Regions from separate parts of the Paenibacillus sp. FSL M7-0802 genome, predicted to be linked through region 2. Evidence: predicted binding sites of a transcription regulator. Region 2 holds the regulator's gene; the other holds the start of a gene.
The links. The regulator Rex, encoded in region 2, represses fermentation and respiration genes when NADH is low (regulators of the CRP and FNR family bind a similar motif). The targets are predictions, from matches to a motif close to TTGTGAAATATTTCACAA.
Positions count from the first base shown of each region.

Region 1: the regulator Rex is predicted to act here: its motif matches at 4,394-4,411, upstream of MHB54_RS08760 (DoxX family membrane protein).

Region 1 covers NZ_JBBOSD010000001.1:1,844,998-1,856,714, reverse strand. Annotated here, with positions in the region: gene MHB54_RS08785 (hypothetical protein) at 1-83, opposite strand, end outside; gene MHB54_RS08780 (hypothetical protein) at 281-580, shown strand; gene MHB54_RS08775 (alpha/beta hydrolase family protein) at 852-1,676, shown strand; gene MHB54_RS08770 (dioxygenase family protein) at 1,769-2,560, shown strand; gene MHB54_RS08765 (hypothetical protein) at 2,634-3,557, opposite strand; gene MHB54_RS08760 (DoxX family membrane protein) at 3,771-4,289, opposite strand; gene MHB54_RS08755 (DUF3048 domain-containing protein) at 4,539-5,633, shown strand; gene MHB54_RS08750 (DUF47 domain-containing protein) at 5,822-6,436, shown strand; gene MHB54_RS08745 (inorganic phosphate transporter) at 6,451-7,440, shown strand; gene MHB54_RS08740 (amino acid ABC transporter substrate-binding protein/permease) at 7,681-9,129, shown strand; gene MHB54_RS08735 (amino acid ABC transporter ATP-binding protein) at 9,122-9,850, shown strand; gene MHB54_RS28710 (GNAT family N-acetyltransferase) at 10,090-10,236, shown strand; gene corA (magnesium/cobalt transporter CorA) at 10,440-11,399, shown strand; gene MHB54_RS08725 (tyrosine protein kinase) at 11,406-11,717, opposite strand, start outside.
Region 2 covers NZ_JBBOSD010000001.1:5,370,651-5,382,367, reverse strand. Annotated here, with positions in the region: gene MHB54_RS24610 (hypothetical protein) at 1-211, opposite strand, end outside; gene MHB54_RS24605 (RNA polymerase sigma factor) at 208-729, opposite strand; gene MHB54_RS24600 (DnaD domain-containing protein) at 1,019-1,747, opposite strand; gene asnS (asparagine--tRNA ligase) at 1,751-3,046, opposite strand; gene MHB54_RS24590 (acetate/propionate family kinase) at 3,179-4,375, opposite strand; gene MHB54_RS24585 (3-hydroxyacyl-CoA dehydrogenase family protein) at 4,372-5,244, opposite strand; gene MHB54_RS24580 (AAA family ATPase) at 5,381-6,883, opposite strand; gene MHB54_RS24575 (hypothetical protein) at 6,876-7,409, opposite strand; gene MHB54_RS24570 (cell wall elongation regulator TseB-like domain-containing protein) at 7,856-8,380, opposite strand; gene MHB54_RS24565 (amidohydrolase) at 8,418-9,719, opposite strand; gene MHB54_RS24560 (redox-sensing transcriptional repressor Rex) at 9,706-10,359, opposite strand; gene dinG (ATP-dependent DNA helicase DinG) at 10,404-11,717, opposite strand, start outside.

The DNA of each region.
Region 1 (11,717 bases), 3.5 Mb from region 2:
AACCATCCGATAATTGCCTGTGTCAAAAAAAACATAGACAAGGCAATCCATGCAATAAGCGTATAATTTTTTGCTTTATTCATTTCTTCCTCCTGCTTTATGAGCGTATCCCGAGCTGATGGAACCGCCATTTCGTAACAAAGACAGTATACGTGAGGAAGCGTCGGATGGCAAAAGACTTTATCTATAAAATGTATATTACCGCTGCATTCTCCTCAAACTGGATACAGGGTGAGCACATAGAGCAACCTGAATATAAACGTTAAGAGGGTGTGGCATCATGAAACTGGAGAACCAGGCAGATTATTCAGTCCAAAAACGATTAGCAAACGCTTCGAACAGGAATAGCGGGGTGGCCTCGTCTACAAATGTGAGTCACCGGAGTGTTCAAGGAACTTCTCCAACCTACCGTATACTGGACGATATTGAAGTGGCTGAGGATACAGAATTTGCAGGTGAACTAGGTGCACAGAACTACCGCAGCCTGTGGCATGAGGATGAACATAACGGCGCCTCTTGTAAGCTGGAGTGGGAGGGACGAACGGAGACCCACCAAATGTTTAGGAACAGCTACGAATAACGAATGTCTACTTTAATGTAGTGGATTCACTCTAATAAGTGTAGTATAGCGTTCTCCGGAATCGCACCGGGGAGCGCTATTTGTTTACTTTTTTAACGATGTGAACTGACAGGTTGACAAGGAAGCAGGGCGATGATAGACTGACTTTACTATAAAACTTATTAAACTTATCGGAATTAAAGTGAATGAATATCCTGGATGGATATTCCACGTTACTATATGAGCTTGAATTCATAAATGTGTAGTGAAGCTTGAAACAGGGGGAATCAGGATGGAACGGCAAATTGGAATTCGCTTTGAACATGAAGAGCTGGCCGCAACAATTCATTATCCAAACCGTACAAATGAGGGAGAGCGTCAGAGACGAGTTCCCCTCGTTGTTATATGTCACGGTTTTGTGGGCAATCGTATCGGAGTAGATCGATTATTCGTCAAGACTGCGCGTGAACTGGCCGAAGGGGGATACTTTGTCCTGCGCTTTGATTTTGCCGGTTGTGGGGAAAGCACAGGTGAATACGGCAAGCAGGGGCTCGAATCCATGATTAATCAGACACGTACCGTGTTGGATTACGCCGTCAATTGCGCGGACATTGACCCGACCAAGGTGACGCTGATCGGTCACAGTCTGGGGGGCGCAGTTGCCCTTCTCACAGCCGTACGGGATAAGAGAGTACAAAATCTGGTTCTTTGGTCAGCAGTGGGCTATCCATTCAACGACATCGTCAAAATTACGGAGCGAAGCGTGTACGATGAGTCTGTTAAATCCGGTCATGCCGACTATTTGGGCTATAAATTTACGCCTGCTTATTTTGAGTCGTTAGCTCAATTTCAGCCGTTCCAGGAGGCCGTTAAATTTAACGGAGATGTGCTCGTTGTTCATGGCACCTCGGATGATATTATTCCTGTGGATTATGCATTTCTGTTTCAAAAGATATTCTGGATGCGTCCAGAGGGACGCTGTGATAAAGAGATTATTTTCCAGGGGGATCACACTTTCTCGTCAGGTAAGGAGCGGCAACGGCTCATTGATCGGACACTTGAATGGCTGGATGAACAGGAAAATATTCAACGGGATTGGCAGCACTGGATGATCTGATTTCAGTGTGTAACGGATTGTATTGGAAATTGCGCCTGCGCCGGAGTAAAATGGAAGAGTAACACTATACTGGCGTGTGGAGGTTGGCAGCGATGACATTACCCTCAATTTTTGTTGCGCATGGTTCACCGACACTGGCTGTAGAAAATAACGCATATACCAGCTTTCTTGCAAAGCTGGGCGCGAGCCTGCCCCGACCCAAAGGAATTGTCATTTTTTCCGCGCATTGGGATAGCCCCGATCAATGTATTGGCGCGGATGATCAGCATGCAGCGTTGCACGATTTCTATGGCTTTCCCGAAGAAATGTACTCAATCGATTACCCTGCACCAGGCGATCCGAAGCTGTATGAGGAGATAGAGCATCTGTTCAGTCAGCATAACCTGTTCCACCAGCCGGTTCGGAACCGAGGACTGGATCATGGAGCATGGGTGGTTTTGCGGCATATATATCCTGATGCGGACATACCGGTCGTACCCTTATCCATTGATTCTCGGCGCGCTCCCCAGGAGCAATACGAGATTGGACGGATGCTGGCGCCTTTGCGAGAACAAGGGATTTTGATTATCGGTAGCGGCGGATTGGTCCACAACTTGCGGACACTCAAGCAGACGAGTGAGCCAGCCGATTGGGCCGTTCAATATGATGACTGGATTGCACAGCAGCTCCAAGACTGGAATTTGCGTCACCTATTCCAATATGACAAGAAGGCTCCATATGCCAAACAGGCGGTACCTTCTTATGGAATAGAGCATTTTTCACCTTTGTTTTATGCGATGGGGGCTGCGGATCATGAGCGCTCTGCGCATAAGCTTTTTCAGTCGTATGTCCTTGGCTCGTTGAGTCTCAATTGTTGGGCTTTTGGTCAAGAAAGTGATACGTAAATGTAAAAAAAGAACTTCCGAATCCACATGGTGTGTGGGAATGGAAGTTCTTTTGTGTATTTTGCGTCTTTGATTAATTAGAAGGCACGTTCTTTTTTAGCCAAGTGGATACCTGCGTAGTACGCTGATCTCCATTTTGATCCAATAGTGTCATAAATGCTTTCAGCTTTTGAATGTAGGTACTCTTCGAATCCATATTAAGTTGAACGACGAATTGATACCCTTTTTTGGCATTCGGATGAATCTTTCCGGTATCATAATCGAATAATGGCGTATTGTTCGTGCCATAGAAAGTATAGAAGAAGTACAGATCGTGCAATTTTTTTATAGCTTGTGTACGGTTGGAATGAGGATATTGGTTTAAAAATGCCTCCTGTGCCAGCACTCGTCCGGCTAACTGTTGATAGCCGATACGGAGCGCGGCATCCTTGGTAGCCGCCTGTCCGGATTCCATCGCCATGATGTCAATATAGCTGCGGATATCTGTCGTGGTGTGCTTCCCGAAGACTTTATATTTTTCATAGTTGATGACTGGGTAGTACATGCCTTCTGCAGTTTCAAGTTTGTAGCCGGCATCTCTTGTTTGAGTTAGCAACTTTTTCAGGTTCACATCGCTTGAACGGCTGATTACATTTGTGAACGAATCACCGGGTTTATAGATTTGATTTATTTTGGTTTGAACAGAGGCCGGGTATAAGGTCTTTGCATAGGAATCCAATTGCTGGTTCTGTGCATTTTCCAGATGAAGCACCATGATGGTAGCTTGAGAGGCTGGAATGGTTTGAATATGCTTTTGCAAATAAGTGAATGCCTGAGGTAGCTTGCCGGGTTGGCGTAGTAGCTGCTCGAAGGTCTTGGAGATATGTTGTACACTTTCTGCCTGAGATGTCATAGTAGACGTCGCCGCTTTGGCTGATGTCGTATATCCCAATCCCATAGTTTGCACTGTGAAAGTTACGGCTGCGAGCATGAGATAGGCTTTGGTAATTTTTTTCATGATATAACCCTCCATTACGTTCTTTGATGTAACTGTAGTGTATAGGGTAAATGTATCGTGAGCATTCCATGTTGTATCCAACTTGTAAACGTTTGGGGGGATGATGAATCCGATAAAAGAGTTCGAGTTAGAAGGAGCTGAAAGACCCCTTGTGAGCATAACAGCGCAAAAAAATAACCATTACCCCGGAGGATAACGGTTATTTTGGGATGTTTAAGCTATTTTTCGACTAGGGTCCGCTGGAAAGGTATCTTTATTTTTACGAAACAGTCCACGCAGGAAGGGCAGTACCCAATGGTCAAAGCCAATTCTTCCGGCATTTGCACCAGCAACTACAAGGAAGATTTCAAACAGCAGGTAGATTGCATTGGTGCTTACTGTACCCGAGAACAGGAACGAGAAGTTCATAACCATAGCCATCAAAGCAGCCAGTGTAGTCAATGTACCGAGAAGCAGGCCAACCCCTACCAAGAACTCACCCAATGGGATCAGGACGTTGAACAAACCTACATTCGGCAGGGCAAAGGCTTCCAGGAACGATCCCCACCAGCCTTGTACAGCGGGATGGTCTCCACCTGTTTTAGCAATGGCCCCCGAGATAAATCCGCCTGCATCAAATCCACCTGTCAGCTTCTCAAGTCCGTGGGTCATCCATTCATACCCTAGATAAACCCGTACTACAGTCAGCAACCACATTGCGACTTTGTTCTCACGTAACCAGCTGTTAAACATTCAAACCACTCCTCTTTCTTAATCTATAATGTTGGTTGTATTTCATTTTGTTGGGATGATCATCTTTGCTACACCTTTATTGTAGTAGGTTCAGTTACAGTTATTTGTGATAAAAATCACAAAGTCTAAATATTTTTTTAAATTTTAATGTCTTCAGATAAGTATTCTATAGATTGGTCATGCTTCAATCAAGACAAAAACAGGAAATAAAGCTTATAATGAGAAAAATAACTAAGTGGAGGGATGAACTTGTCCGGGCCCATTTCCCAACGAAATCATTGGTTGCGTGTGATGGCCTCAGCTCTGTTATGCATGACGCTGATGTCTTGTTCTGCTATGTCCAATACGGGTGAATCTGAATCCGTACCCCAACTGACCAAGCAAGAAACAGAGAAGGAGGCACTTGAACCGCCGAAGGAGCAGTCTATTCCGGCATTTACAGCTCCGCTCACCGGTCTTCCGGTGGAGCAGCCAGTTTTGGAGCGACCGCTCGCTGTCATGATCAACAATGCTCCGGCTGCACGTCCACAGGCAGGACTTAGCCAGGCAGACATGGTATATGAAGTTCTTGCAGAAGGTGGGATTACCCGTCTGGTCGCTTTTTTCCAAAGTCATGGCGGAGATGTAAAGATCGGACCGGTCCGTAGCATTCGACCGTATTTGATTGAGCTGGGCGAAACCTATGGTGCGTTGCCGATACACGCAGGGGGAAGCACAGATGCCTATGCGATTTTACAGCAGCAGCGGAAGGAACATCTGGATGAGATTTCAAATGGAGGGGCTTACTTCTGGCGAAGCAAAGATCGTCGTCCTCCACATAATTTATACACAGACGTGAACAGACTGCGCAAAGGAAGCGATAGTAAAGGGTATGCCAAGCAGACGGACGTTCCAGTATATTCTTACCTCAAATCCGGTGAAACCCCAGTTATGGTGGACGAGACTGCATCATCTTTACAAATCCGGTTTTTGCTTAAAAGCTATCGGGTATCTTATACCTATGATCCAGCGGATCAACAATATAAGCGTTTTGTGAACGAAAAGTCACATGTGGATCAAAATAATAACCAACAGCTCTCAGCAGCCAATGTCATTGTGATGAGCGCTAGACATCGAACGTTGGATGATGTAGGCAGATTAAGTGTTGAGTTGGACGGTAGCGGAGAGGCCATGGTGTTTCAACAAGGACGGTTAATACAGGCTGAGTGGCAACATACACCAGGCGATGCGATTCGTTTTATGAAAAATGGGGTTGAAATCCCGTTAACACCAGGTACATCCTATATACATGTGGTACCTGCAGATACTTCACTAAAGGAACATGTAACCATAGAAGCAAATTAGAAAACGAAATACACCTTTTTAGGGAAAAAATGTCGGATAATGACCTTCCATGTCGGGCAATGTATACGTATATCATGAAATTTGCTTTTACAAACATTACAAAAACATTGATGAGTGTGATAAGATAGCAAAGGTTGTCTATTGCAGTCGAAACAGGTTGCGGATATTTTCGTAAAGGGGTAATCGTTATGAGATTGAAGAAAAAGGATATATTCTTCGAGACGTTGGAAAATATGGCAGATACGATCGTGCAAGCAGCCGATTATTTTGCCCAACATACTTCAAATCTTCAGGATGTAACTTTGTTTACAAATGAAATGAAGAAGTATGAAAATAAGTGTGATGATTACACACACACGATTATTACTGAACTGAACAAGACCTTCATTACGCCGTTGGAACGCGACGACATCATGGAACTGACAACAACCATGGATGATGTGTTGGACGGTCTTGAAGCGACGGCTTCTCGTTTTTATATGTACAATATTACGGAGCCGGACGAGTATATTGTGCAGTTCGCTGATATTTTGCGTCAATCAGCTTACGAAATTCAGAAAGCTGTGCATTTGCTTTCACAGAAAAAATTGCTGGCCATTCGTGAATACACTATTCGCCTGAATGATTTGGAAAATCAGGGGGATGAATTGTTGCGTATTTGCATTAAAAACCTGTTTGCAACTGTAACTGACCCTATTGAACTGATTAAACGCAAAGAATTGTACGAACGCCTTGAAACGACAACGGATTCATGCGAGGATGTTGCAAATATGCTGGAATCCATCATTATGCGTAACTCGTAAGGGAGTCCTTTTACATGGATACAAGTTTATTGGTATTGGGTATTGTTATTTTTCTTGCTCTGGCATTTGATTTTATTAATGGTTTTCATGATACGGCGAACGCGATTGCAACTTCGGTATCGACCCGTGCATTGACCCCGCGACGTGCGATTATTATGGCTGCGGTCATGAACTTTCTCGGGGCAATATTGTTTACAGGGGTTGCGAAGACCATTGGTGGAAGTGTCGCTGATCCAACCAAGCTTACGAATGGAATTGATATCGTCATTGCGACGCTGATCGCTGCGATTATCTGGAACCTCTTAACCTGGTGGTTCGGTATTCCTTCATCCTCTTCTCATGCATTGATTGGTGCATTGGCTGGAGCGGTGTATGTAGGTGCGGGATCGGATAAATTAAACTGGAGCGGCTTCATCGGGATTGTCGAAGGACTTATTTTCTCCCCGTTGATTGCTTTTGTTGTCGGTTACATCGTGATGATGATTTTAAAATATATCTTCGCTCATCGTAGTCCGCATACGGTGAACAAAGGGTTTCGTACAATGCAGGTCATTACAGCAGCGCTTCAGTCGTTCACGCATGGTACGAATGATGCTCAAAAGGCGATGGGGATTATTACATTCGCACTCGTTTCGGCGGGGTATCAGGACCATTTGGAAGTACCCATGTGGGTAAAAATTTCAGCCGCAACAGCCATGGCGCTGGGTACGTCTATCGGGGGCTGGAAAATCATCAAGACGATGGGAACCAAGATTTTTAAAATCGAGCCAATTAACGGATTCGCAGCTGACATTTCGGGAGCCTCTGTTATTTTCACAGCTACATTGCTTCATTTGCCCGTAAGTACTACTCATGCCATTACTTCGGCTATTTTGGGTGTGGGTTCTGCGAAGCGCTTTTCCGCTGTGCGTTGGTCGCTGGCCGGTCGAATTATTATTACTTGGGTGATAACCATACCGATTGCTGCACTGTTATCTGGATTGATTTTCAAAATTCTTTTTTAGTTCATTATTATTTCTTGAAAAAAAGGTACACACTATAGAATACACAATAAGCTTCCGTCCGCTTTTTGCGGCAGGGGCTTATTGGCGTTCTGGGATAAAACTGCTTCTTCAAAGTTCACACATCCAGATAGTTCCATGAAACGTTTTTCAAAAAATACCTGACATCAAAGTAGTCAATTTTTAATAACTCCTGTAGAATAAACAGAAAACTTTGAACCGTTCAACTGACTGGAGGAAATTATGCAAAAATCTAGAAAACTAATAGCACTCATGATTTGTTTGTTTTTTGTGGTTGCCCTGGCCGGTAATTTCGGTGTAGTGGCACATGCAGAAAATAAAACAAAGTATGATATCGGCACGGATACAACGTTCGCGCCTTTTGAGTTTGAAGATGTAGATGGTAAATTTGTCGGTATCGACATGGATTTGCTGGCAGCTATTGCCAAGGATCAGAATTTTGAATATACCATTAAGCCCCTTGGCTTTAACGCGGCAGTGCAGGCTCTTGAAACGAATCAAGTGGATGGTGTCATTGCCGGGATGAGTATTACCGATGAACGTAAGCGGAAATTTGATTTTTCCGAGCCTTATTTTGATTCAGGCGTCGTCATGGCGGTCCGCAAGGATAATGATACGGTTAAACGCTATGAGGACTTGAAAGGACAGCGTGTCGCTGTCAAAACAGGAACGGAAGGTTACACATTCGCAGAATCCATTAAGGCCAAATACGGCTTTACTACAGTACCGTTCGACGATTCTTCTCAAATGTATGATGAAGTTAAAACAGGTAATTCGGTTGCCTGCTTTGATGACTATCCGGTACTGGCATACGGTGTAAACCAGAATAACGGCCTTAAGCTGGTAACAGATAAGGAAAAAGGTGCTTCTTACGGGTTTGCTGTTAACCAAGGCAAGAACCAAGAGTTGCTGGAGAAATTTAATGCAGGGCTTGTTAATCTGCGCAATAGCGGGGAATACGATAAAATTTTGGCTAAATACCTTGGCGAATCGGGCAAAGGTGTGGCGCCTGTAGAAACCAGCCGCTGGGGCCTGATTTCCGCTTCGCTGCCTTCGCTGATTAAGGGCATGGGAAATACGTTGCTGTACACACTTGTATCTTTACTCGTAGCCTTTATCCTAGGGTTGGTGTTTGGCTTTATGAAAGTAAGCCATAACAAGGTGTTCCGTGGTATTGCAACTGTATTCGTCGATATATTCCGCGGTATTCCGCTGATCGTGCTTGCTTTCTTTATTTACTTTGGTATTCCACAGGCACTGGATTTCAAAATGCCGCTTTTTGTTGCGGCTGTATTGACGTTATCCCTGAATGCGGGTGCGTATGTAACTGAGATTATCCGTGGTGGTATTCAGTCCATTGATCCGGGACAAATGGAAGCAGCTCGTTCGCTTGGTCTACCCTATCGGACGGCTATGCTTAAAATCATTTTGCCACAAGCTGTGAAAATCATGATCCCGTCGTTTATCAATCAGTTGGTTATTACGTTGAAGGATACGTCCATTTTGTCTGTTATCGGTTTGGTCGAATTGACCCAATCGGGTAAGATCATTATTGCGCGGACATTCCAATCCTTTGATATTTGGCTGGTAGTAGCGGTGATGTATCTTATCGTCATTACAGTCCTGACCAAAATTTCCAACCGTCTTGAAGGGAGAGTTCGCCGTGGGTAAAATAATCGTTAAAAACCTGAAAAAAAGCTATGGTAGTAATCAAGTGCTAAAGGGCATCGACATGCAAGTACGTGAAGGCGAAGTTGTGTGTGTCATTGGCCCGTCTGGTTCGGGGAAAAGTACGTTTTTGCGTTGTATGAACATGCTTGAAGAAATTACCGCAGGTGAGGTCATTGTCGATGACTACAACTTGAGTGACAAAAACGTGGACATTAACAAAGTCCGTGAAAATATAGGTATGGTATTTCAACATTTCAATCTGTTTCCGCATATGACCGTGCTCAAGAACATTATGTTCGCGCCGACTGAACTGGGCAAACAGTCCAAGACAGAGGCCCGGGAAACGGCTATGAAGCTGCTGGATCGTGTAGGTTTGGTCGATAAGGCAGATGCATTGCCAGGACAGCTTTCCGGCGGTCAGAAGCAGCGTGTGGCGATTGCACGTGCGCTAGCAATGAATCCAGACATTATGCTGTTCGACGAGCCTACCTCGGCGCTCGATCCTGAAATGGTGGGCGAAGTGCTCGGCGTAATGAAAGATCTGGCGCGTGAAGGCATGACGATGATGATCGTAACGCATGAGATGGGTTTTGCACGCGAAGTAAGCGACCGTGTCGTGTTTATGGACGGTGGTTACATCGTAGAAGAAGGAACGCCACAAGAGGTATTTGGTAATCCGAAAAATGAGCGGACCATTAGTTTCTTGGAGAAGGTATTGTAAGAGGATTAAAAGTGAGGCAGGGTTTGTGTTTGTAGGCGGGGATCTCGTTGTAAGACGCTCCGCGATCCATTTGATCTTTCGATCGCTGTTGCCCCTGAATTTTTGGATTATATAAGACCTTATTAGGTGAAAATTCAGAGGCAAAGGCGAACGCTGCCGCTTCTACAGATTCAAATGGACCGCCACGCTACGACTCGCTGATTGCTCCTTTTCGTGCAAAGAGCCTGCCTCACTCTTGAATGAGTGGGTATAGGGGAAGAGAGCGAGATGAAGATTACGCGCGTATCGTCGTTTTTGTGATGGATTCAAAACATCGTAATAAAGGCATCGGCAAGGCGTTAAATCAGGAAGCGGAAGCTTGGGCTAAAGGAACGGTTTGGATATGAAGCGACAAGCACGGGGTTTGTGAAAAAGATTTAATTATAATGAATTGATTATTTTATAAGGATATCTTGGGAGGCATGTTGGCCCGGAGATATCCTTTTCTTTATTAAAAGGAATTTAGAACTTGAGATTTGTATAATGTTAATTGGCTTATATAAAATATAAATAACATATCAGACGGAAGTGTAAGCGAGGGGGACGTACGGTGATACGTACATTGGCTATAGGTCATGATCATCAGGTAACAGTGGGAAAACCATTGGATCAGATCGTCATGGAGGATTATATATGGATGTGGGTAGATTTTAGCGAGCCTACAGATCGCGAGACGGAGCTGCTGACGAGTTATTTTCATTTTCACCCATTGGCTGTGGAGGATTGTATGCATGTTCTGCAACGTCCCAAATTGGATTATTACGAGGATGTGCAGTTTCTGGTCGTGCATGCGCTTGATGTAGATACGTTAGCTGCGGAAGAAGTGGATATGTTTATTAGCAGTCGTTTTTTGGTTACATATCACCATCATGAGTTAGAGGAGCTGGATCAAGCCTGGGAGCGGATTGTCCAGCATGCGAATGAACGCAAAATATGGTCGCGAGGACCGCTGGCTGCAGCCTACACGGTGATGGACAAGCTGGTAGATAACTATTTTCCGAGCCTTTTTATGATTGAGGATGAATTAGCCGAGCTGGAGGGCTTGGGCGGTCGCGAATCCGTAGAGGAATTAATGAAGCAGGTGTTTGACCTGCGTGGCAGGCTGCTCAAGCTGCGCCGTACCATCGTACCCATGCGTGATCTGATGTACCGAGTTTTGAATTCGCAGCATGTGCAGGGCCAAGGAGATCATATGGCTTATTTTACCGATATATATGATCATTTATTGAAGCTGACAGACATGCTGGAGGCCGACCGCGAGATGACAGCCGACCTGAGGGACAGTTATATATCGCTCAATTCCAATCGCATGAATTCAATTATGAAGACACTGACCGTAATTACGACCGTTTTTATGCCCTTGACGCTGATTGCAGGAATCTATGGTATGAATTTTTCGAATATGCCCGAGTTGGGCTGGAAATATGGATATTTTGGCGTACTGTTCTTCATGTTTTTGTTGAGTGTTGCAATGGTGGTCTGGTTTATGCGCCGAGGCTGGTTCAAATAGTATAGTCTACTTTCTTTTGCGCTTGCGCGGACGTCTGCGCGTGGTGGTGGTGCTTTTGCGCTGTGTCTTTTTCCGACGTGGGCGTGGTGGTGTGTATTCATCCAATTCCTCGGCGATATCTGTTGCAGAATTTTTGCTCGCGGATTTGCCGAATGCTGGGAGAGAGCCCATAATCAGCTTCGCCATTGGAGCAAATTGCTGCACACTGGACATGACCTTTTGCACCTTGCCGACCGTAGCAACAATTCCATCAATACCACCCATACGGTCAATGAAGCCTTTGATTTCGTTGAGATTACTGAGGTTGCCAAGACCTCC
Region 2 (11,717 bases):
TGAAGCGCTCCGTATCCATCCAGGCAGAATAATCTTTCATAGTTGACTCCAGTTGCTCCAGTGCGACAAGATATAGCATCAGCGCCTGTTCGTCTTCCAGCAGGAGCTTTTCCAGCCGGGCAGACTCCTCTATCGTGCAAGTTCCTGCAATGTAAGCATGCCAGTCATTCGATTTCCCTTCAATCCACGGTTTATCCTGTTGGTCAGTCATTGCCATTCCTCCTCCTTCCAGTGGTTTCGAATCCATAGCCGCGCCCGATAGAGTCTCGACTCTACTGTTTTTAGAGCTACCTGCGTCTCTTCTGCAATTTGGTCGTAGGTTTTGCCCTGCATATAATAGGCTTGAATAATATCCCGATGTTGCTGGGGCAACTGGGCGATTTTTTGCGATAGTTCTTCAATTTGCTCCTCGCGGATGAGACGAGCCAGCACATCCTCATCCCGGGAAGGGAGCTGTACAAGGGATTGTGCGACGTCTATAAGCTCTGCGGGTCGTCTGTCCTGTTTGCGCTTAATATCCAGCGCTTTGTGGAGCGCAATTCGGCTCAGCCACGTTTTAAAACCTTCGTTCCGGTACTGGGGGAGAGACTTGTACACCTGAACGAATGCCTCCTGCGCGGCATCTTCTGCTTCCTTGCTGTCATGCAGTACCGAATAGGCGACATGAAATACATGCTTGCTGTACAACTCTACGATCTCACGGAACGCCTGCCGGTCACCGGACCGTATTCGTTCAATGATTCTCTCTATATCAATGACGCTCTCCCCCTTCCCAATACTATAGACGCCAGGAAATTTCCTTCCCCTGCATATTTCGAAAAAATATTTAAAAAGGACACACCCTCCTGACGGAATGGTGTGTCCTCTATCATTAAAGCCTATTTACTCGCTTTCATTTCGGCTTAGTTCACGCGCACAGGCGATATTCCAGATTGTTCTCATTGCACATTAGCCAATTTGCAGTGACAACCTCGATACATAAGTCTACTGCTTAGCCTAAAAGGCTTAGACCGATATATCAATTGCGTCCGCCACCACGGAATCGCTGGGCGTATTCTTTGGCATCCTGTGCATTACGAACACGGTTTCGGCTCCACTCCAGCAAAATACGGTCTATATACCGGAAATGAACCTTCCCTGCAAATACCGCTTCCTTCAAAGCCAGCAAAATCAGCTCCTCGGGATACCGATCCTGATCCACCCAGCTGGTGATCGTCTCGTATTCCATCGGTGATAATGGCCGCCCGAATTCTTTCTCAAAAATCGTAAACAAATTCCGTTCTTCTGTAAGCGGGGATTCTGATATTCCATTCAGTAAATCCGGCTTTCCGGCAAACAAAATGTCATCTTCATCATGCTGCTCGTTACGCTCGGCGATCATACATTCTGCCAACTTACGATACAGCCCCGTCAAATTGTAACGTTCGAATTGTACGGATGAACTGCGGTCTTCTACGGAATCGATTCTCAAAAATCCTTCTTTCATGAGCTTACTGAAATAGAGTGCGATTTCGTTCGCAGTACATCCGATACGGGTCTGCAATTGTTCCCATGTCGGAAATTCATTACGTTCCGCTTGTTTAAAGGCAAGCAACTGCATCAGTAGCAGCATTTCAGCATCTGTCAGCCGAAGTGTCCGATAATGCTTGAGCAGGGCATAGGGAATCTGGACCATTCCGGCTTCCATAGCAAAGGCTACTCCCTCCGCCCATTCTGCCGCTGATGTCTTGTCGAATGATCCGGTCATCGGTTACGGATACAAACGATACAGCATACGTGGGAACGGAATCGTTTCACGTACATGATCGAGTCCACAAATCCATGCTACTGTACGCTCCAGGCCCAGTCCAAAGCCGGAATGCGGAACGGTACCATAGGTGCGCAGGTCCATATACCATTGGTAGGCTTCACGAGCCAAGTTATGCTCGTTAAAACGTTCTTCCATCAATGCTGGATCATCAATCCGTTGGGAACCCCCGATAATTTCGCCATAGCCTTCAGGAGCGATCATATCGGCACACAGAACAACCTCTGGACGGGTTGGGTCTGGTTTCATATAGAATGCCTTAATGTGAGTTGGCCAATGTGTAATGAACACAGGTTTGTTATATCTTTCAGCAATCGCCGTTTCATGAGGAGCACCAAAGTCTTCGCCCCATGGGATATCGAAACCTTCACCTTGAAGGAAGGCAATCGCCTCATCATACGTAATACGTGGAAATTCGCCTTGAATTTGCTCCAGCTTCGAAACATCGCGTCCGATTGTTTCAAGCTCCTTCGCACAGTTTTTCAGAACAGATTGCACGATATGGCTTACAAACTGCTCCTGAACGCGCAAGGATTCTTCATGATCCACAAAAGCCATCTCAGGCTCGATCATCCAGAACTCAATCAGGTGACGACGTGTTTTGGACTTTTCCGCACGGAAAGTTGGACCAAAGGAATACACTTTGCCCAGCGCCATTGCCGCGGCTTCCATATACAACTGTCCGCTTTGTGTCAAATACGCATCTTCATCAAAATATTTAATGTGGAACAACTCTGTTGTACCTTCTGCAGAGGAAGGAGTCAAAATAGGTGGGTCCACCTTCGTAAAGCCGTTGCCGTTAAAGAATTCCTGTACAGCACGGATAATTTCCGCCCGTACGATCAGAACAGCACGTTGCTTGGCGGAACGCAGCCACAAGTGACGATGATCCATCAGGAAATCTACACCATGCTCTTTGGGTGTAATCGGGTAGTTTTCGGTCAAATGAATAATTTCAATGCCTGTAACCGTTAATTCAAAGCCCGATTGGCTACGCGGTTCTTCACGCACCACTCCAGTAACGTAAAGGGAGCTCTCTTGAGTCAAGGATTTGGCGTCATTCCAAATATCCTCGGACACTTCGCTTTTCACGATAACCCCTTGAATATACCCGCTACCATCGCGCAGTTGCAGGAACTGAATTTTACCACTAGATCGTTTATTGTTTACCCAAGCGCCGATTGTAACCGTTTCCCCTACATGGCGGCCCACTTGGGCAATCGTACTTTTATTCGTCATGACCGTCTCTCTCCTCTTAACCGAAAATCAAACAGCCCTTCCCCCTGGGTCAGGCTGTTTGCTCTCGCTGTTTGGTGCATGCGGAACTCAAACAATAGTCCGCATGCATAAAGTTTACACTTTCGAACCGAACTACTGAACCAAACGGAACGTGTCGCGGGCAATAACCAGTTCTTCGTTCGTTGGAATGATCAGTACTTCTACCTTTGAATTTGCAGTTGTAATCCGACGAGGCTCGCCAGAACGAATAGCATTCAACGATTCATCCAGCTCGATACCGAGGAATGTCAATTGCTCCAACACTCTCTTACGCAGAACGATGGAGTTCTCGCCTACACCTGCTGTAAATGCAATTACGTCTACTCCGTTCATTGCGGCAGCATACGATCCAATGTATTTGCGCAGACGGTATTCATACATTTCGAATGCCAATGTAGAATTAGCTTCGCCTTTTTCCATACCTTCTGTGATTTCACGCATGTCACTGCTGATACCGGAGATAGCTAAAAGTCCACTATGCTTGTTCAACATGGAATTGACTTCATTGACAGTCAATTCTTCTTTGTTCATGACATAAGGTACGATTGCTGGGTCCAAATCACCACTACGAGTACCCATCATAAGACCTTCCAATGGAGTCATACCCATGGAAGTATCAACAGACAAACCGCCTTGAACTGCTGTTACACTACCACCATTACCGATATGACAAGTGATAATCTTCAGGTCTTCCAAAGGACGACCAAGGAATTTGGCGGCTTCCTTACTTACAAAATCATGGGAAGTGCCGTGGGCACCGTAACGACGAACCTTATACTTATTGTACAACACTCTTGGAATGGCGTACATATAAGCTTTTTCAGGCATAGTTTGATGGAACGAGGTATCAAATACCACAACCTGTGGTACATCTGGCATATTCAATTCAGCCGCTTTAATCCCCATCATGGAAGCAGGGTTATGCAGTGGCGCCAGGTCAAACAAGCGACGGATTTCACTCTTCGCTTCAGGCGTTACAACTGCTGACTGTTTGAAGATTTCGCCTCCATGAACCACACGATGGCCCACAGCCTGAATTTCACTAGTACTGGAGATTACACCATGTTCAGCATCTGTGAGTACGTTCAGCACTTTACGGATGGCTGTAGTATGTTCCAAAATCTCGCTAACTTCAGTGTATTCTTCTTTATTGGTTGGCTTATGCGTCAGAATGGAGGAATCCATACCGATGCGCTCTACCAATCCTTTTGCCAGAACGGACTCGTCCGTCATATCATACAATTGGTATTTCAGGGAAGAACTCCCTGCATTGATTACGAGAATTTTCATATCCGGTCACCATCCTTGTCGTACTTAAAGAAGCCTTCGCCCGATTTCACGCCCAGATTACCTGCACGCACCATTTTCTTCAGTACGATGGACGGACGATATTTCAATTCGCCGAATTCACGGAACATACGCTCCAGAGCAGCCAAAACGGAATCCAGACCAAAGCGGTCAGCCATTTCCAAAGGGCCGCTTTGGAAGTTATATCCGATTCGCATAGCGTCATCGATATCATCAGCGGAAGCCACGCCTTCTTGAAGTACATGGGCCGCTTCGTTAATCAGCAGACAGATAATCCGGCTTGTTACGAATCCAGGAGATTCATAAATCATGACTCCTTTTTTCTCCACTATCTCTTCCACGAACATTTTAGTGTTTTCAAATGTATCGTCCGAAGTTTTCAAACCACGAATAATTTCTACAAGATCAATACGGGATACTGGATAAATAAAGTGCATACCAATAACACGCTCAGGATACTTGGTCGAGCTAGCAAGCTCGGTCAGGCTCAGCGTGGATGTATTACTTGCAAGAATAATATTGCTTGGACACACATGGTCTAGCTCTTGGAACACTGCTTTCTTCTCGTCCAGATTCTCTGTAATAGTCTCAATGACCATATCACAGCTGCCGAGCTCCGCTAAATGGATTACTTTTTGAATACGGGATAAGATCAATTTTTTCTCAGCTTGAGTAATTGCCCACTTTTCCAGTTGTTTGTCCAGACTCGTTTCAATCATATTGTAGGCGTAGTCTAGTTTCTCTGGTGTCTGCTCTACCAGCAGCACATCGATTCCTTTGGACGCGAGCATTTCAGAAATCCCCTGTCCCATGGTGCCGCCGCCGATGACGCCGATTTTTTTAAATTGCATGATTCTTTACTCCACCCTTTCCTGGTCACTCTCATATATTGTATCCTTCTTTGTCGAAAAATACATGTTTATGTCCCAATAGATAATAATATCTTAGCACGGACTAAAAGTAAAAAAAAATAACCAGCATAAAAAATTATGCTGGTAATAAAGCATTTTCACTAAATTGACATCTAAATTGGTCTCCAGACAGAGTTTCTTCCTTCATCAGGATGTCAAGTGAGTTGTCGAACACAGGACGATGCTTTTCCAGCAGCTCCAAAGTTCGGGTATGCAGGTCAGCCATTATCTCGCCATTTTCCCGCATGAGTTCTTCTTTGGTTACCATTTCCATGTTAATAATGCCAAGTGAAGTCAAACCGGAAGTCATCATCGTATGGACGATGTTCAGCGCCTGCTCAAAATCATTACTTGAGCCGGTACTGCGACCGCCATAGTACATTTCTTCCGCCGTAGCCCCTGCGAGCGAGATCATAATTTGCTCCTCCAGGAACTGCTTGGTGTATAAATAATGCTCTTGCTGTGGATTGTGGCGCACATAGCCAAGCGCTTTCCCACGAGGGCTAAGTGCTACCTGGCTTACGCTACCGGGACGAACAATTTCGGCCATAATAGCATGTCCTAGTTCATGAATCGCTACACGTTTTTTCTCTTCCAAGGTCGATTCTCGGTCTGTCTTTTCACCCATCATCACTTTGTCAATTGCCATCGACAGATGCTTCTGCGCAATCATTTTCTGATCCTGTCTCATCGCATAGATTGCTGCTTCATTCATCACGCTCTCCAGCTGTGCGCCGGAAAACCCGTAAGATTCCTCAGCAATTTTGTCCAGATTTGCATCTTCCTGAATCGGTTTGTTTTTGGCATGAATTTTTAGAATATGAAGACGGCCCTTCTTGTCAGGCAGATCCACTTGAATATGACGATCAAAACGCCCTGGACGCGTTAAGGCGCTGTCCAGCATTTCTTTACGGTTTGTTGCCGCAATGATCAAAATCCGCGGTGTATCTGCGGAATAAATACCATCCATTTCTGTCAGTAACTGATTCAAAGTCTGATCATATTCTCGTTGCTGTCCACCCTCACGTTTACCACCAATTACATCGATTTCGTCAATAAAAATAATTGCATTTTCCTTCTTTTCCTTGGCTGCACGAGTACGCGCCTCCCGAAACAACTCACGGACACGACCCGCTCCAACACCAACGTACATTTCAACAAATTCACTACCTGAGGCTGCAACAAATACAGAATTAGTGTAGTGTGCCGCTGCCTTCGCCATCAGCGTTTTTCCTGTTCCCGGAGGACCAGTGAGCAAAACGCCTTTTAATGGACGGATACCAAACTTGGAAATTTCATCATGTCGATTCAAAAAATCCAGGGCCTCGCGCAGTTCCTGCTTAGCGCTTTCTTGCCCACCGATTTCCTCAAAAGTCAGCTTGTCCGGACCATTTTTTTTACGTTTACGCTCTTGCCCAGCACCTACGGCCAAACCGCCACGCGCATGCATAAGCATTAACAAGCCGCTGAACATCACGCCAGCAACCAGAAGAGGGATAATATTTACCCCAATAAAAACGAGAAATATAATGGTTACCGGCACAATGCCGATTAATATTTCCTTAATCCATCTAGGCATTAGGCCATACCCCCATTTGCTGAGATTGACGTGGCAAAACGATAAACTTGGTCGCTTTACCTTCGCTGAGTCGGATATAGACATTGTTCGAATCCATATCGGTATCAGCTTTGATACCCGTCTTTTTCTTTTTCATCTGCTCAACTGTAGATGAAATTTGAGTATACTTTTTATTTTCCATCGCTTCGGCCACAGGAAACATAGCCTCAGACCACCATTGATTCAGTGCTGAATTGGAACGATCTGCGATATCCAACTTAATGGTGCGGCTGCCAATGATGGATTGTCCTTTTTGCTTAACCACATCGACCAATTTGGCCACATCCGCCTGCGGTTTGAGATCTAGTTTCAATACAACCTGATCCTGTTTAATATCTATTTGAGCGCTTGTCACGCCTGGATATTGAGATACCAGTTTTTCCAGAGGACTTTGCATTGTAACCTGACGGTAAATGAACCATCCCCCAAATAGCAGCAAAGCTGCCAAAACTGCCGCCACAACGATAGGAACTGCACGCAATTTCAAACAACATCCTCCTCTCAAAATGTAAAACTCAGAAGAAACGGGACGAATGTCAACAAACAACCAAATTGCATGATCTTATAGTGATCAGCAATTCTTTTTTCTATCATTTTTGTCTATCACTTATAAAATATAGTATATCATAACGTATATCTAATATCGAAGGCAATGTGTGGAGGAGTTGTGATGAGGCAAAATCTTTGGTTATGGTGGAGGCGAGACGCTGCGTGTAGGATTTGATCTTACGATCGCTGTTGCCCGCCATAAAGATGAATTTGACCTAGGAGAGAAGATGGATAGGTAAAGATGCTTCACTGGCTTTCAGCCAGCTTTACGGCATAGCAAAACTAAAAGACGTAAATACGATTTTTGTCGTATTTACGTCTTTTTCTTGAGTTTTTAATCATTTACTAGTCATTCATTCAACATTTGCCAATCCTCACACCAGCTCAGTTATTGGGCAAAGTATATTTCACACCCGTCGCTACCCCATCTGAGAAACGATAAAAGGTGTAGTAATGATGACTTCCATCATCGTAAAACAACTGCCACACATATTCGCCATTGAACACACTCGGCTGAAGCCTTACAATTTTTGCACCTGGAAGCTGCTGCTGAATTATTGCCGTCATTTTTTGCTCATCGACTCCGTTCTTCAGCAACTCGGTGTGAACACCGCTATTATCTGCGACAGGTACGTTAGGTTGTCCTTCCACTTTTTGAAAAGGAACCCACACCATTATATTTTCATTCTGTGCATTTTTCCCTTGAACCACCCAATATACCTGATCCCACACAGACTTCCATGTTTGAGTCGTGCTAACCAGACCACCTGATTGCTTGGCCTTAATGATAGCGGCATTTTTCTCAGCCACCTGGTCTTGAGTAACATAGGAATAATACCAGAAAATGCTGACCAGGATCAGTATCACGGCCAAAATGGCGACCGCTATCCATTTTTTCTTATTTTTCAAACCTGTGCTTCCTCTCTAAGGGGATGTGACACCTAAATTAGCGCGACAGCAGCCCTTCAAAGGCGGCTTGTGCCTCATGTTTGATACGTTCCTCGTCCATAGTCAGGCATTCGCCGTTTTTCACAACCTGGCGACCGTCTACCCACACATGAGCCACGTCCTTGGCGCTTGCAGAGTATACCGCATGGGAAATAAGATCTGTACGCGGCAAGAAATGTGCCTGATTCAGATCCAACGCGATAAAGTCAGCCTTGTTGCCTGCTGCCAACGCTCCTACTTCTTTTAAACCAATCGACTTTGCACCGTATTCTGTTGCCAGACGCAGCGCTTCACTTGCAGGAACTGCCGTAGGGTCACCGGATACACCCTTGTGAATAAGTGCCGCCAGACGCATTTCCTCGAACATATCCAGGTTATTATTGCTGGCAGGACCATCCGTTCCGAGAGAAACAGTAACCCCTGCACGCAGCAATTCAGGCACTCTGGCCACACCACTTGCCAGCTTCAAGTTGCTACCAGGATTATGTGAAACCGCTACACCACGTTCAGCCAGTAAAGCTATTTCTTCGTCGTTCAAATGAACGCCATGGGCAACAAGCGAAGGACGGGAGAAAAAGCCAAGCTTATCTAAGTGTGCAACTGGACGCAAACCGTAGTCGCGTACGTTTTGCTCCACTTCGGCGATCGTCTCAGACATGTGCGTATGCAGTGGCAAGTCCAGATCATGCGCAGCTTGTACGAATTTTTCAATAAACGCAGGTGGACATGTGTATGGCGCGTGCGGAGACATCATCGTTGTAATACGCCCGTCTGCTTTACCATGCCAGTTACGCGCAAAAGTCACGGCCTCAGCCAGCTTGATTCGCTGTTCTTCTTCCGAGCAAAGTCCAATTGCTCCACGCATCAGACTTGCACGAATACCTGACTCTTCAGCTACACGAGCCACCTCATCCATATGATCGTACATATCCAGGAAGGTCGTTGTTCCACCTTTCAGCATTTCCAGCACAGACAAGGACGTACCCCAGTACACGTCCGTAGATGTAAACTTGGCTTCCATAGGCCACATTTTCTCCTGAAGCCATACTTGAAGTGCCAAGTCATCTCCATGCCCACGCAGCAGAGACATCGCCGCATGACCATGAGTATTAATCAGACCAGGTAAAAACAATAGCCCCTTACCATCGATCGCTTCCGTCTCTTCCTCACCCGCAGGCAAAGTTTCGCCAATATAAGTAATACGGCTATCCTCCACAATCATAAAACCATGGACTACCCCAGCTTCTGATCCATTTACGGCAAAAGAGCCGTTTTTAATCATCCATTTATTCACTGTCATATTGTGTTTCTTCCTTTCCGTCCTCCAAATAATAAGCGAGGCTAAGCAAATCAGTTGTAAAGTCTGTGGCATGAATCCGAATGTTGGCCGGTGCCTTGAGAGTAGTCGGTGCAAAGTTCAGGATCGCTCCAATTCCGCTCTCAATAAGCCTGTCAGCCACGTGCTGTGCTTCAAAATCAGGTACGGTAATAATCCCGATTCGAATGTTTTTTTCTTTCACAGTCGCTTCCAGTTCATCCATCGGTTGAACGACCAATGTATTGATCTTGGTCCCTACCTTATCCGGAAACGCATCAAATACTGCGACAATCTTCATATTGTCTTTTAAATAAGCGTTATAATTCGAAAGGGCTTGCCCCAGATTACCCGCACCGACCAATACGACATTAATTTGCTGGTCGATTTTCAGGATATGGCGTATTTTCTCAATTAGATAAGAAACATCATAACCGATACCCTTCCGACCAAAATCTCCAAAATAGGCGAGATCTTTACGGATTTGGGCCGGGTTCAAATCTAGCCTCTGTCCCAACTCTTGAGAAGAGACCGTAGCCACCTCCCGTTTGTGAAGTGCATTCAGATAACGTAAATATACGGGTAACCTCCGTACGACAGCCTCTGAAATTTTATCTGATTTCATACTTGCTCCCCCTAATTGTAACGAACATACTTAGTGTCCGTCCGTTATGCCTCTGTCTCCGGGGCGGATTGGAGCCATTCGGCGATGCGGGGCACCATTTGCTCCGATGGCATATGCTCCATTTTTGGTCCCGGTAACGAGTACAAAAAGTGCTTTCCGTAATAGGATTCGATCACACGCGTATCGTAAACGATAACGACCCCGTGGTCGCTCGCTGTACGTACTAACCGACCAAATCCCTGTTTGAAGCGAATGACCGCTTGTGGTACAGACAGCTTCATAAATGGATTCTTCTTCTGCTGCTGAAGCAGCTCGCTTTTTGCCTCCAGCAACGGGTGATTCGGCGGTTGAAACGGCAAGCGAACAATGGCCAGACAAGTCAGAGCCTTTCCTGGAATATCGACGCCTTCCCAGAAGCTGCTGGTTCCCAGCAATACAGAAGCTTTGGCTTCCTGAAAACGGCGGGTTAGCTTGCTGCGACTCCCACTGTCCACACCTTGTCCCAGCACAGTAATTTCGCTGGATGCTAAGGCCTCTTTGAGCGGCTCATACACTTGCCGGAGCATCCGATAGGAAGTAAACAGAACGAGCATTCTCCCCCGCGTCGCCTGAGCAGTCGCTCCTAGAGAGCTAACGAGCATATCTACAAAATGTGCATCTCCTACACTGCCCTTCACACTTGGGAAATCCCGTGGAATGACCAGCAACACCTGATCCCTGTAATTAAAGGGTGACGGGAGCTGCGAAGTCATCAGCCGCTCTTGATCTGCGGCCTCCTGCAAGCCGAGCTGATCGATCATGTACTGAAACGACTTATCTACCGATAAGGTAGCAGACGTCAGAATAATGCTTCTTTTTTTGTCAAAAAACATTTCTTTCAACTGGCGGCTCACATCGACGGGCACCGCATAAAATTGCAATGATTTACTACGGAATTGCCCACTCGCTTCGAGCCAGTATACGGTTGTTTCATCATCGAGTCGGATAAAAAAGCGCAAATTTTCTCGGATTCCCGCCAAATCCTTGAGCAGACCCGTGATATCTGTAATAAGGCTATCTGCCGCATAATCGTCATGTTCTTCCTTGACGTCCAGCATCAGCTTGTCGCCCTTGCGCAAAATTTCGCTCATCGTTACATATAGCTGATTTTCCAAAGCCCCCGCCTGATCCCACTTTGCAGGCTTGGCCGAAGGTTTGAGACGGGAAGAAAACTGTCCTGTTTCACCCGGTGTCGCATCGCTTCGCTCTGGCAACATGCCAAACAGCTTGTCGCTTAGCAGGTCCCAAGTTTCCTTAACCTCTAACACGAGCGGATACAGCTGGTCGATGGTTGAGGCCCAATCCGCCGACTTCTCGTG